DNA from 3 places in the Brevibacillus halotolerans genome. Region 2 is predicted to be linked to each of the others. Evidence: predicted binding sites of a transcription regulator. Region 2 holds the regulator's gene; each other region holds the start of a gene.
What was found. Region 2 encodes NrdR, which represses ribonucleotide reductase genes. Its sites were predicted from a motif close to AACACNATATATNGTGTT; they were not measured.
Positions count from the first base shown of each region.

Region 1: O0550_RS17190 (anaerobic ribonucleoside triphosphate reductase) is a predicted target of NrdR. The motif match lies at 2,354-2,371, and genes of this name have one in related genera.
Region 3: O0550_RS17955 (adenosylcobalamin-dependent ribonucleoside-diphosphate reductase) is a predicted target of NrdR. The motif match lies at 3,417-3,434, and genes of this name have one in related genera.

Region 1 covers NZ_JAPTNK010000014.1:78,594-83,024, reverse strand. Annotated here, with positions in the region: gene O0550_RS17190 (anaerobic ribonucleoside triphosphate reductase) at 1-2,209, opposite strand, end outside; gene O0550_RS17185 (TerD family protein) at 2,445-4,431, opposite strand, start outside.
Region 2 covers NZ_JAPTNK010000001.1:204,120-208,550, reverse strand. Annotated here, with positions in the region: gene O0550_RS01070 (DnaD domain protein) at 1-1,025, opposite strand, end outside; gene nrdR (transcriptional regulator NrdR) at 1,126-1,614, opposite strand; gene O0550_RS01060 (HD-GYP domain-containing protein) at 1,834-2,967, shown strand; gene O0550_RS01055 (YcdB/YcdC domain-containing protein) at 3,046-4,431, opposite strand, start outside.
Region 3 covers NZ_JAPTNK010000015.1:120,101-124,531, forward strand. Annotated here, with positions in the region: gene O0550_RS17950 (class F sortase) at 1-317, shown strand, start outside; gene O0550_RS17955 (adenosylcobalamin-dependent ribonucleoside-diphosphate reductase) at 683-3,277, opposite strand; gene dat (D-amino-acid transaminase) at 3,467-4,324, shown strand.

The DNA.
Region 1 (4,431 bases), on a different contig from region 2:
AACGCTGTGTATAATCGCCTGTAATATAACCAGTTACACGGCGCAAACGTTGGAAATGAACGGAGTCTTCCGTATTTCCACAGTTTGGGCATTGCGTGCCGATAATCCCTTCATAACCGCAGCTTGGGCAACGATCCAATGGATGATTAATAGAGAAATAACCTACGTTGCTTCTTAATGCGTACTGAACAATCTGTTGGAAAGCTACTGTGTTTTGTCGGGCATTTCCATCTAGCTCAATATAAGTAATCGCCCCGGCGTTGCATAGCTCGTGAAAAGGTGCTTCAAGCTTAATTTTTTGGGAAGCGGATAGCGAATAGTAAACAGGAATGTGAAAGGAATTCGTATAATATTCACGGTCAGTAATTCCTGCAAGCTTTCCATAGGTTTTTTGATCAGCTTTTGTAAATTTGCCCGATAAACCTTCAGCAGGAGTAGCAAATAAGGTAATGTTGAGATTATATTTTTCGCTCATGTCATCGCAGTATTGGCGCATGAAGGAAATAACAGAGAGCGCACGCTGGTATACCTCTGTATCTTCTCCGTGGTGCTTGCCATAAAGAGCATACATGCATTCCGCTAGTCCGATAAAGCCGACAGCCAGGCTGCCATGCTTAATTAAATCAGCTACCTCATCATCAGGACGCAATTCTTTACCGCCCTCCCAGACACCCTCACGCATCATGAAATCCGAAGCTTTGGCCGGCTGTTTAGCTTGGATGCCAAAACGATGAATCAAACCGCTGATAGCTACATCCATATAGCTTTGTAGGGCGTTATAGAAGCCGGTGATGTCTGCCTGATCGCGTTGGTTTTGACAAATCCCATATTCGATTCCCAATTTTACAAGATTGATCGTATTAAACGAGAGATTTCCCTTACCGCTACTATAATTCCGTCCAAAACGATCTGATATGGATCTTGTCCGGCAGCCCATTGTAGCGATAATGGTGTTCGGATCATCCTCACGGTAGTAGATGAGATTAAACGTAGCGTCTACATTGACGAAATTCGGATAAAGGCGCTTACTGGAGCATTCGATTGCTTCTTGGAACAAATCATAGTTGGGATCGCCCTCAGATTGATTAATCCCTGTTTTACATTGAAAAATATGCTGCGGGAAAATAGGGGTTTCTCCATTTCCTAACCCATTACTTGTTGCCTGTAATAGCGCATGTGAGACCAGACGTCCTTCCGTAGAAGTACACATACCATAATTAAGCGAGGTAAAAGGAATTTGTCCCCCAGCTCGGCTACTCATCGTATTTAGATTATGGATGAGAGATTCCGCGGCCTGATAGGTCTCTGCGACAGTCTCTTCAAAGGCATAAGTAAAGCTTTTGGGAAAATCCTGCTTTAGTTTTTCGTTATCCATATAAAGTAGATCATCAGATAAAGCTAGCTCGGGACCCTCGTTAAAATAATGAAGTCCTTTTTTCAGATGCTTGACGAAGGATTTCCGGACGTAAGGGGCTAGATCCCAGTCAATCTTGTTAGCAGAAACACCGCCGAATTGGCTGTTTTGCTGCGATTGAAAGATAATCGCGACTAGAGCCATTGCCGTCATAATGCTTTGTGGGGTGCGAACTGATCCGTTTCCAGTATTAAAGCCTTCAGCTAGTAGGCGGTCAAAAGGAATGAAAATGCAGTTAGTTGTACCGATTGCATACTGATCCAAATCATGCACGTAGACATAATTATGATCGATTGCTTCACGGAGCTTGCTTGGTAAAACATATTGTTTCACATGCCATTTCGCATATTCAGAGCCCATTTTACTCATTTTCCCGCTGAACGATTCTCCGTTAACATTTGCATTTTCTCGAAGTAAATCCATATCCTGTAGGCCGATGACAGCCTCACTAATGCTGTATAACTCGCTTTGCTTCAGACGAAGGCGATCACGTTGTTGACGGTAGGCAGAAAAGGAATCAGCAACATCGTTGTGATCTTTTTCACATAGCTGTGCAATAATTAACTCGTGTATCGTCTGTGTAGATATTGGATTTATGTAGGGAAGCTCCCGCTCTGCGGTTAGCGGTTGCATGCGTGGTTGCTGTGTAAGATGTTCCTCAATACAATGGGCAATCTCCTCACTAAGGGCCACGTTTACTGTACCTGACGTGGGCAAGCATGCCTGAGTAATTGTTGTGATTATCTTTTCTGGTTGAAAGATTTCTTGACGACCATCGCGTTTCATTATTAGCATGAAAAAAGCCTCCTGTAATGTGAAAAACCTGATGTGAAAGGTAAAAATAAGCTTGGTAATGGTAGAAGGTAGTGCAAATGAATTCAAAATGTAAGAAGCATCCCCTCATCAATTAAGAGAAAATGCTTCTGTAATGTGGTTAAATACACTATATATAGTCTACGAATTACAAAATACATCAATATGTCGTATGTGTCAAATGACGGTCCTGTGACTAGACATCAGAATGCATGTGCTATAAATAATCAGACATGATTTTTTCGGTGTCATAGGGTGTTATCCCGCTATTTACAGAAAAGACGGATTGGGCACGATCAGGATTATCAACAAGCGTTCCTCTGGCTAAGGCGTGCAATACAAACAGGTCGTATAAATTTGGTTTAATCAGATTTGTCATGGCTTTTCCCATGAGCTGCATGCTGTTTCGATTATGTTCAACGTTATTGGCATAGGTAGGTTCAAAAGTAAGAGCTAAATCGGTCCAGATGACCTGACGAGCCTCTATATCAATCATAACGGGAATACAAATCGTTGTATCAGCAGTGATGTCGATTTTATTTTGTACGGTAGCCGGTTCGAAGATTTCACCAGAATTAGGGTGCTGTCGCATCATCCAGCCAGCAAAGCATTCAGGGAGATCACAATAAGGATGACTGGTAAAGGAATGCAAAGACATGGAAAGATAACGAGCCCCTGCTTTTGCCGCAGCAGTTAAATCGATATCAATGAACTCGCAGGCACCTTGTGGAGCAGTAGTAATATCACCACTATGGTAGGCCTTAAAGGAAGATGAGACTAAATTCGTATAGGAAATGTGTTCTAAATCATTCCAGTTGTGGTCATACATCACAGCAGATAAATCAACATCCACTCGATCTGTCGGAACTTGATTCACAATACCTTCTCGCCACCAAGTAAAAAATCGGATGGTATTTCCAGCCGGTAAATCAAGCTTAGAACCTCGCGTAATCGTACGGAGCGCCTTCTGAGCTGAGCGTTGGGAGAAGGGGACATTGTAATTGCGCAATTGTTCATCGACATATACATAGCCCAGCGGCGGCAATTGGGAAAAACGCTGCATGAGTTCCTTTTGACAGATGGATATGATTGAATCACCGATTTCCTTAGGAAGAGGAGCCAGTGTGTCAGCACTCACTTGAACTTTGGCTACATTTCCTTTCGGGAAAAATGTACGGACGGCTTGCGGAATGTGACGGTTCGCAAAATGTGTCATCACCTGTAGCAATACAGGTGAAGAAACCTGATCAACTATCTTTTCAAAAGCATGGGTGATTGGCTGCCAATCCACACTGAGACGTATGATGTGATCAAGACGACGTGCCAGCTCGCCCGGTCTAGTGGAAAGTAGCTCGATTGCTTCTGATAGCCGTCGATGTAATAGAGCTTCCTCTACTTTACTGTTAAATGTTTCGATTTTTTGATTGTTACGAATCAGATAAAAAGCATCGGCGCACCGTGGGAAACGTAGCTTGTATTCCGTAGGGTGTAAAATTTCCCCTAATCGAATCCAACGGTTTTTATAGCGCAGCATATCTTCTTCGGGGGCATGACAATTCTCTAATAGCCCCAAGATAAAACGTCTTTGGGCACGTGTAAATTTACGAAAGGGCGTAGCGCTGGATAGACTGATATCACCGCCAGATAAGGCTGTAGCTACCCGTAAAACATCTGTTGCTGTCTTGATATGTTTGGAAAAAAAGGCAGGTGATAGTTTACTGGATGAGAATAGTAAGCCTGTGAGCAGCGCAAAATTTTCTTTTAATGGAATATCTAACTGCACAAGTTTATCTAAAACCTGATATTCTTGTATAAAGAAGCTGAGGTCATCCTTGTCGGTTTCGGAAAGGGAGGTTTTGGACTGGACGAGATTCCAGAAGATTTGCTCTAATTCCTCTTCATTTCCAAGTTCAATGACAGTTACCTCATGTTGATCAAGCAGTGGAAGTCGTTTCTTTACTTCATCAATCGGAAGAGAAAGGGTGAGATAGTGAATAATGGCGTTCACATATAAGCTTGCTTGGCTTGCTTCCATTAGTTGCTGGGGGAAATTTTGATACATCGGACGATATTGTACATGAGCTCCGACCAGTTGCTTTACGTCCTTTTCTAGCTGCTGAAAGAATGTAGTAAATTCTTCGACAGATAGGGTTTGCAACCGTTCCATCAATCGGTGGGAAAAGGTGAAGCCAAGATGCTCCAGG
Region 2 (4,431 bases):
GCACGTGAAATTCTACCTCCCACCGCTTGCTCTAAAATAATCAGCGGTGAAAGCTCTCGACAGATTCGTAGAAAAACCTCCGTTCCAGGAGCTGGTATTTTCCCAGGACCGAGATGCTCCAAATAGGCATCGGCTAAAGAACGGCGTTCACGCGTTAGCTGGTTATTTACATATCGCTCGCGTATTCGTTTACGCAATAGTTCTGTGCTAAGAGTCCCTTGAGAATCATAAAGATTCCAATCCCGCAGCTCTTGGCTTAATAAATAGCTATCCACTTGATAAAAAGCGAGCAACTGATAAAAAAACGGAATGCTTTCCTGCGTTACTACCTTAGAGGCTTGTACATGACTAGGGAGGCTAGCTCGCAAAAAGGATAAATCCAATTGTTTGTCTGGCTCCGCTTCATAATGATTAGCTAGGGAGGCTGTAGGATGTTTTTCTTGCATGTGAGCAAAAAATCGATCCGTTTCCGATCCAGGGCGAATTTCCAGCTCAGAAGCTGACAAATTATGATATACCTCATAGAAGCGCTTGGTTACATCTTCTTCATACGGATACTCCTCCGCCAGATTCCCCCATAGCTGATCAGCATAGGTACGGCGCAACTGCTCGTATTTGACTTTGCCTACTTGATTTAACAGCATAACGGGAAGAATATCTTCCTGAAAAAATTGAGCCGGAGTTAGCGGTGGCAAGACAATATACTCATAAAAAAAGTCATGTTCGCGATTCTCACGACGACGGACCTTTAATAAATCCATCGCTTCTAAACGTTCTCTGGCTTGCAGTAAGCGATCCAACGGCAAGGATGTCATCATCATTAGACTCCGGTGCGTTCCTTCGCTTGCTGCTCCACTCTTTTCATCCACCTCGTGCATTAATAATTGATACAACGAATAGGATGACACCCCCAGCAAGGGCAAATAAAGATGGGTTATGAATCCCATCTCCATCATACTCAGCGGCCTTATGAATCTCACTAAATAGCGATCGTTGGGCGCAAGTTCGTTCCACATGACACGCATCGACCAAAATCCTTCCTTACGTTCATAGTTTCTCTATTATATCATTTCTTCTGTCATGTTACGTAGGAGAGGTTTGGAAGCTTAGAGAAAAAAATGCTTCTTATTCTGATTTATTCACTTTAGGCGGCTGATTCCGCGCTTGTTCTAAAAGCTCTTCCAATTCTCGCATAAATACATTAATATCTTTAAACTGACGATAAACCGAGGCAAAACGAACATAAGCTACCTCATCCACATGGTACAGGCGCTCCATGACCATTTCCCCTACCTCTTTGCTAGGGACCTCAGCCTTCCCTTGACTACGTAGTTCTCGTTCAATTTCATTTACAATATTCTCTAATATCTCCAGTGTCACAGGACGCTTTTCACAAGCACGAATCAACCCACGTAAAATTTTATCGCGGCTGTACTCTTCTCTTGTTCCGTCCTTTTTAATAATTAATAGTGGTGTTTCTTCCACCATTTCAAATGTAGTGAATCTTCTGCCGCAGTCCTCGCACTCTCGACGGCGTCTGATTGATTTGTTGTTATTAAATGGGCGGGAATCCAATACCCTTGTCCCATTAAATTCACAAAATGGGCAACGCATTAGCCATCATCTCCAAAATGATTACTCAGTTAGATCAACATCATTCCAAAAAAGAAAGACTTGATTTTATTCAATAAATTTGCGTGTAAATTATTGAAGTTTTTCTTTAGAGTCCCATATCCAGTAAGGTTAGTCAAGGAAAAACCGAATATCCTATTCCCATTTGTCCATAATTTTTTTAAAATGAGATAGTATCTAACAGCAAGGGAGGGTTCTTGCATGCGCCTAGTCTCATTGCGACATGTTCAACCTGGAATGAATTTGGGAAGGACCGTTTTTACAGATGATGGGAAAGTCCTGCTTGGGGCAGGTATGGAGCTAAGTGAAAGATTGGTAAGTGGTCTACAACGCATGGGAATTGATTCCGTCTACATTGATGACCCACACACATCAGATATTGAGGTAGAGGATGTTATACGTCCAGAGACAAGGCAAGATGCTTTGGAAGTCATACATAAAACCGTGCAACAACTACGGAATACGAATAAAGTTGCTCGTAGGGTCTCTGTCAAAGACATGGGCATGCATTTCCAGCAGGTCTTTCATAAGATTTTAAATGATCTATCTGGAGCAAAGGATATCATGATTCATCTAGCTAACATCTCCTCTCACTCGGGAGCAATGTATCATCACGCCGTTAACGTCGCTGTCATGGCTACAGCCGTTGGGATGTCGCTTGGCTACAACACGACGCAATTACGTGATTTGGGAATCGGGGCACTGTTACACGACATTGGAAAAACAGCGCTACCAAAAGAATTGCTTGAAAAAACCGAGCGTTGGAACGAGGCTGAAATGGAGCAGGCCAAAGAGCATACACGCCTTGGCTTTGATATCATTCGGAAACAACACGATATTTCATTATTATCTGCTCACGTAGCTTTCCAGCATCATGAACGAATGGATGGAAGCGGTTATCCGCAACAGCTACAAGGGGACAAATTCCATGAGTATGCGCAAATCGTAGCTATTTGTGATGTGTATGATTCTCTAACTACCCCAAGACGTTGGAGAAAACGCTATATGCCACAGGATGCGCTTGAATACCTGCTTGGATCAGGCGGCTATTTGTTCCATCATCATTTAGTAGATGCCTTTCGTAAGCATATCGCTGTCTTTCCACTTGGGAGCGGAGTCGTACTCAATAATGGAGAAAGCGGCGTAGTCTGTAAGGTAGATCCAGAATGCTGTCATCGTCCAACGATACGCATTTTGCGAGACGGGCGTGGCAATGACCTGCTTACCCCGTACGAAGTTAATTTGAAATATAATTTAAAACTATTTATTACTCAATTTGAAGACGAAACATTATTTACTTTTATGGAATCTAAGCATATTGCACCGGACTTGTAATCATCTAGTTAATTTCATTTACAACCAGCAAAACTCCCTCTTACAAAATGCTGAGAGGGAGTTTTGCTTTGCCTCGATTTATTCGTGTCTGTATTGCTGATAAAATTGGTTAATCAGCTCTGCCGCTTCTGCACGTGTTACATTTTTATTCGGCTCTACCTTCGTCCCCTTCGGTGCGCTCAGATAACCTAAAGCATGCGCTAGCGTATAAGCAGGTACTTGTTCTGCTGTTACATCTGGATAAGGGGATTGAAAGATATCAGACTTGGATAGTAACGCTCCAAATTGTAATGTCTGCATAAACATTTGTATCGCTTCATAACGTGTAATGGCACGATCAGGCTCAAAGCGGGCTGTAGATGGTATGATTTTTAATTGAGAGGCCTGAGAAATGGCAGCATAATACGGATGATTTGTAGGTACATCTGAGTACGTATAAGGCTTCTCATCATTTTCATCGTCATAGGATCGATAATCGTGACTCAGCTCGTTTGATACGCTAATCATCAATCCTACAAATTGAGCCCTAGATATCTCCTTATCTGGCTCTAACTTTCCATCCTCTAGGAGGAACAGCCCTCTATTTAGCATATTGCCTAGGGCTTCTTCACTTTTGTGTCCCTCAATATCAGTAGCGGATTCAGCATTACTAAATCCCCATGGGTCTAATAATTCACCAGTAGCCGCGTTTACAGATTTCTCATTCCCTACATAACGATAGACAAGCTGTATTGGAATCTCTTGAGAAGACTCCTTTACAGACTCATCTGCCCCTAGCATATAGAAAGGAGCTTTATAATAAGTAAGCATTACTTTTTTCTCTTTTATCTCCTTTTCTATCGCTTCTTTCTTTGATACCTGAATTTTTTCGAAAACATCATTACTTCGCAAAGGGGAGCCATTTTCCCTTTGATAGAGCCAAACATCAGTGACTTCATTAGTAAATTTATTTACTTCTACCTCGATGTCTAGGTCATCAATGGGAGTATCTTTATATAAGTATCCAAATGTAAAAATGTAAGATTGCCCCTTATCACCTCTAATGTAAGGGTCGTCTCCTGTTTTAAGATACAACTGCCCCGTATGATCAGGGTAAAGGCTTTTGATCATTTCTATTGCTACCTTTTCCGCATCTTTCTTATCAATCGCTTTTTTCCCTTTCGTATTTTCCGATGCTTCGTTGTTATGTTTTGAAAAGGCAAGGAATTGGCCCTTGTCATTTATCTTAATTCTTATTTCTTCTTCATTGGATGGAGAGCTTTGATTCGTTGAAATAAATCGAAATGACCAATCCAATGTTTTGATACCTGAAGCGTCAGCACTGGAGCCTGTCCCACCTGATCCATTATAAACCCAGCCTTTAGCTAGCTTTTCAGCCCATTTCTTTGCAATTTGTTCTGCCTGGTCTTTACCGATTTTTTCAGGCGCTTGATTTTTTGTAAATGTAATTTTATCGCCTAATGG
Region 3 (4,431 bases), on a different contig from region 2:
CGTGGACAAAACCAGGTGAAAAGGGAAATGCTGTTATTGCTGGTCACTTTGATCATTACACGGGTCCAGCGATCTTTTATCATTTAAAAAAATTAAAGCATGGCGATCATGTTATCGTCTCAGATTCAAACGACCATCGGCTTATCTATGCAGTCAAAGAAGTAACCACTTTTAAAACGAAAGAAGCTCCCTTAGAGAGAATTTTCGGTGAGTCAAATACCTCTAATCTGAATCTGGTCACTTGCTCTGGTAAATTTAATAAAAAAACTCAAGAACATGCAAAGAGATTAGTAGTATTTACTGAATTAAGTCAATAATTCCTGTATTCATGATAGGTAAACATAAAAAAGACCCTGATTAGGGGGTCTTTACTCGCTGAAGTATTAATTTTTTCAATTGGTGAATACCATCACTAGACCTTTTCTGTGTCGTATTCTCCTTCCAGAGTACGGTCTATGTAATAGCCAGGGTCTTTCCACTGCACCGTTCTTGATGAGTAGCTTAAAACCCCATGCCCATCCAGATATGTACCATTATTCAATGAAGCATTCACATCTATACCTGATGCAAATCATTAGAAATGAAAAAACAGCTCTACCGCAAAAGCTGCGAATAGAGCCGTTTAATCGAAACCAAATCTTATACTTGAGGGATCGTAATCACTGCACTGCGGTCTATAACATTACGAGCACTTGGAAAATCCGCAAGTTGTACATGTCTTGCACCCTTCTGCATGCAATAATGTCGCAGAGCCGCATGATGGGCAGAAGTCTTTGTGATCAGCATCGCCGTATACGTCGTGATGCACCTCTTCTTTATCTGGAGCTGAGGTGATTGAATAGCTGCTAGTAGCTGCTACTGCCTGATGCTCGTCTTCCCCGTCAAGATGCATTTCTAACGCTTTTGCTACAGCATCTGGGATGGATTCCACACGGTTTGCTCCAAAACCAACTGCTCCTGAGCCACCAATCCCTTTTAAATGTTTAATTAACAACCGGGCCTTGTTGCCATCTGGTAACTCTCCAAAACGTAGGAATAAGGTGGATACGCGCCCTAAAGCCTCTGACATTGCAAACACATCGCTTCCAGCTTTTCCTACATTCACAATCACTTCAAACGGAGCATGATCTACATCATTGATTGTAATATACGCTTTTCCAAGAGGTGTGTTCATTTTATAGGTAGCACCACTTAAACGTTTCGGACGTTTATTATAAGCACGTTCTGTAGCTCCATCCCTTCCGCTTTTCACACCCTGAGCCTGACCAGCAGACGTAGCTTCCTGGCTTGTTTTGGGCTCTGAGTCCTTTTGTTCCTTCGCTGATGCTTGATCGTTACTTGCCCCTACCTTCTCTTCCTTTTTCTCCGTAGACAATACCTGTACATCACGGCTGCCATCTCGATAGATTGTTACCCCTTTGCAACCTAAGTCAAACGCCAGTTCATACAGATTCTTTGTATCTTCTACTGTGAAATCGTGTGGAGCGTTAGCTGTTTTCGAAATGGAAGAGTCCACCCATTTTTGAATTGCAGCTTGAACACGTACATGATCTTCAGCGGCTAAGTCCATCGCACAAACAAAATACTCTGGCAGGTCTAGACCCGGATGGGCATCCATCCATTCCTGAGCGATCGGTACGTACTGTTTATCAAAGCCAAGGCGACTTTGACGGTAGTATTCGAATGCATAATACGGCTCAATCCCTGTAGATGTACCTACCATCGTTCCAGTAGACCCCGTTGGTGCCTGTGTTAATAAGGTTACGTTGCGAATTCCTTTTTCACGTATTGCTTCTCGTACTTCTTCATCAAACTGTTTCATAAAACCGCTCATGAGATATTTTTCAGCATCAAATTTAGGAAAGCTACCTTTTTCCTTTGCTATATCAGCAGATGCCAAGTATGCTTCGCGGGCGATAAAGTTATAAAGCTTGTCCAAAAAATCTAAAGACGTAGGACTGCCATAACGAATCCCTAATTTAATCATCATTTCGGCAAGACCCATAGTTCCTAATCCTACACGACGCTCTGACTGCTGATTTTCTCTGTTCTCTTCAAAATGATAAGGAGTCGCATCAATTACGTTATCCAAGAAACGGATCGAATAACGAACAGCTTCACTTAGGCTTGTCCAGTCTACCTCGTTATCCAGAACGAATTTAGATAGATTTAACGAGGATAAATTACATACGCCCCAAGCTGGAAGTCCTTGTTCCCCGCACGGATTCGTGCAAATGATTGGGTTAAAATACCAGCTATTAGACATGTCATTATAATACTCTGTAAATACAACACCAGGCTCAGCCGATTTCCATGCAGATTCAATGATGGTATGCCAAATCTCCCGGGCACGGACGGTCTTAACCAATTTGACGGGTTTACCTAGCTCCTCGCGCCATTTTTTCATGTTTCCGTCCCATAATGCATCATAATCCGGATCATTTACATCTGGAAACACGAGCTCCCAGTCCAAGTCCTCTTTTACAGCTTTCATGAAGCTATTGGAGACACAAACCGACAGATTGGCATTTGTAACAAGCCCCATCGTTTGTTTTACCGTAATGAATTCCATAAGGTCCGGATGCCAATCATTCATCATTAGCATCAGAGCACCGCGGCGTGAGCCCCCCTGCTCAATAAGACCTGTGGTATAGCTGAATAAGCCGCCCCAGGATACTGAGCCACTTGAGGAACCATTGACTCCACGTACCAACGCACGCCGAGGACGGAGGCTGGATAAGTTAATACCAACACCGCCTCCACGTGACATTATCTCTGTCATTTGAGTCAGCGTATCCATAATGCCACCTCGTGAATCATGCGGTGACGGAATTACATAGCAGTTAAAGAGGGTTAATTCTTCGCTTGCTCCTGCACCTGCTGCAATGCGGCCGCCTGGTACTAGTTTCCAATCATCTAGCAATTCACGAAATTTGCTTGTCCATTCTACTTGTTTTTCTTCTGTCTTCTCTACAGAAGCAATTGCGCGAGCCAAGCGATCCCACATTGCTTCCGGCGTTACTTCAATTGGACGGGTCGTTTTTTCTACCGTTGTGGTAATGGTTTCTCCGTTTCTTAGTAGAATGGATACTTGATTTTTCTCCAGGGCAACAATTTCACCCACTTCTTTTTGCGGAAATTTCGGGTCATCCTTGGTTAATACGAGAACGGTATCTCCAACCTTTGTATTTATGTAATCCAGATCTTTCATTGCATAACGGTCCAAAAAGATCTTTTCACTTAACCCTTCTAATGGCTTATGTTCTACTAAACCCACGGTCTTTTCCCCTCCAAAATATATTTCAAATTGACCCTCTCAGATCATTTTGTTATCTTTATGTAAGACGGTTTTAACGATACCATACGCCTGTCTGCAAATCAATATATTGAATATATAAGAATTTTTTTCGACATTTATCACTAGATATTGTGTTACTATCATCCTATTCCCTTGGGAGGAACTTTCATGTATTATGTAGATGGAGTTTGGTATAAACCCGATGAGCCTGCTATTTTTCCAGAGGATCGAGGCTATCAGTTTGGGGACGGAATTTATGAGGTTGTGCGTATCTATAATGGTCGCTTCTATCAGTGGGACGAGCATATGATTCGCTTGGAACGCAGTGCAAAGGAGCTTTCTCTAACGATCCCAACTCGCACAGAATTAACCGAAATTGCTCATAAAGTCCTTAGACAGTATTCCTTGCAATTTTCTGAAGATGCAATCCTTTACATGCAAATTACTCGTGGCGTGTCAGAGCGGCAATTTACATTCCCGTCAAATACCCGCCCTATTTTAACGATGTATGCTGTACCTAAATTACGCCCGATTCAACAGATGCAAAATGGTTTAAGGGCTGGACTTGTCGATGACATTCGTTGGTTGCGCTGTGATATTAAAAGTCTTAATCTGCTCGGTGCCACTTGGGCTAAACAGCAAGCGACAGAGCAAGGAGTAGACGAAGCAATTCTTCACCGAAATGGAACCATTACGGAAGCTACTTCAGCTAATCTATTTGCTGTGAAAGATGGCAAAATACATACCCATCCAGCTACTAACCTAATTTTGCACGGGATTACGCGGCGTACTGTTATTCAATTAGCCAAAACTCTGGGCATCTCGGTAGTAGAAGAAGTATTTTCTGTGAATTTTGCTCAAATGGCTGATGAATTATTCATTACTGGTACTACAAGCGAAATAACTCCTATCATTGAGCTTCAAGGTACGCCTGTAGGAGATGGTAAAGTGGGTACTATCGTTCGACGTTTACAAAAAGCCTTTGAAGAGCACATCGCTATTGACCGTAATAGCATCACCAAGTAAAAGACAGGGTGTACATCTTTTATAAAAAGAGCCCTCTTTTTATAAGCGAAGGTATTTTTCTAGTAAAAAAGCCGTTCTCCTCGTTGATGGGGACTGACCCCCGTTTG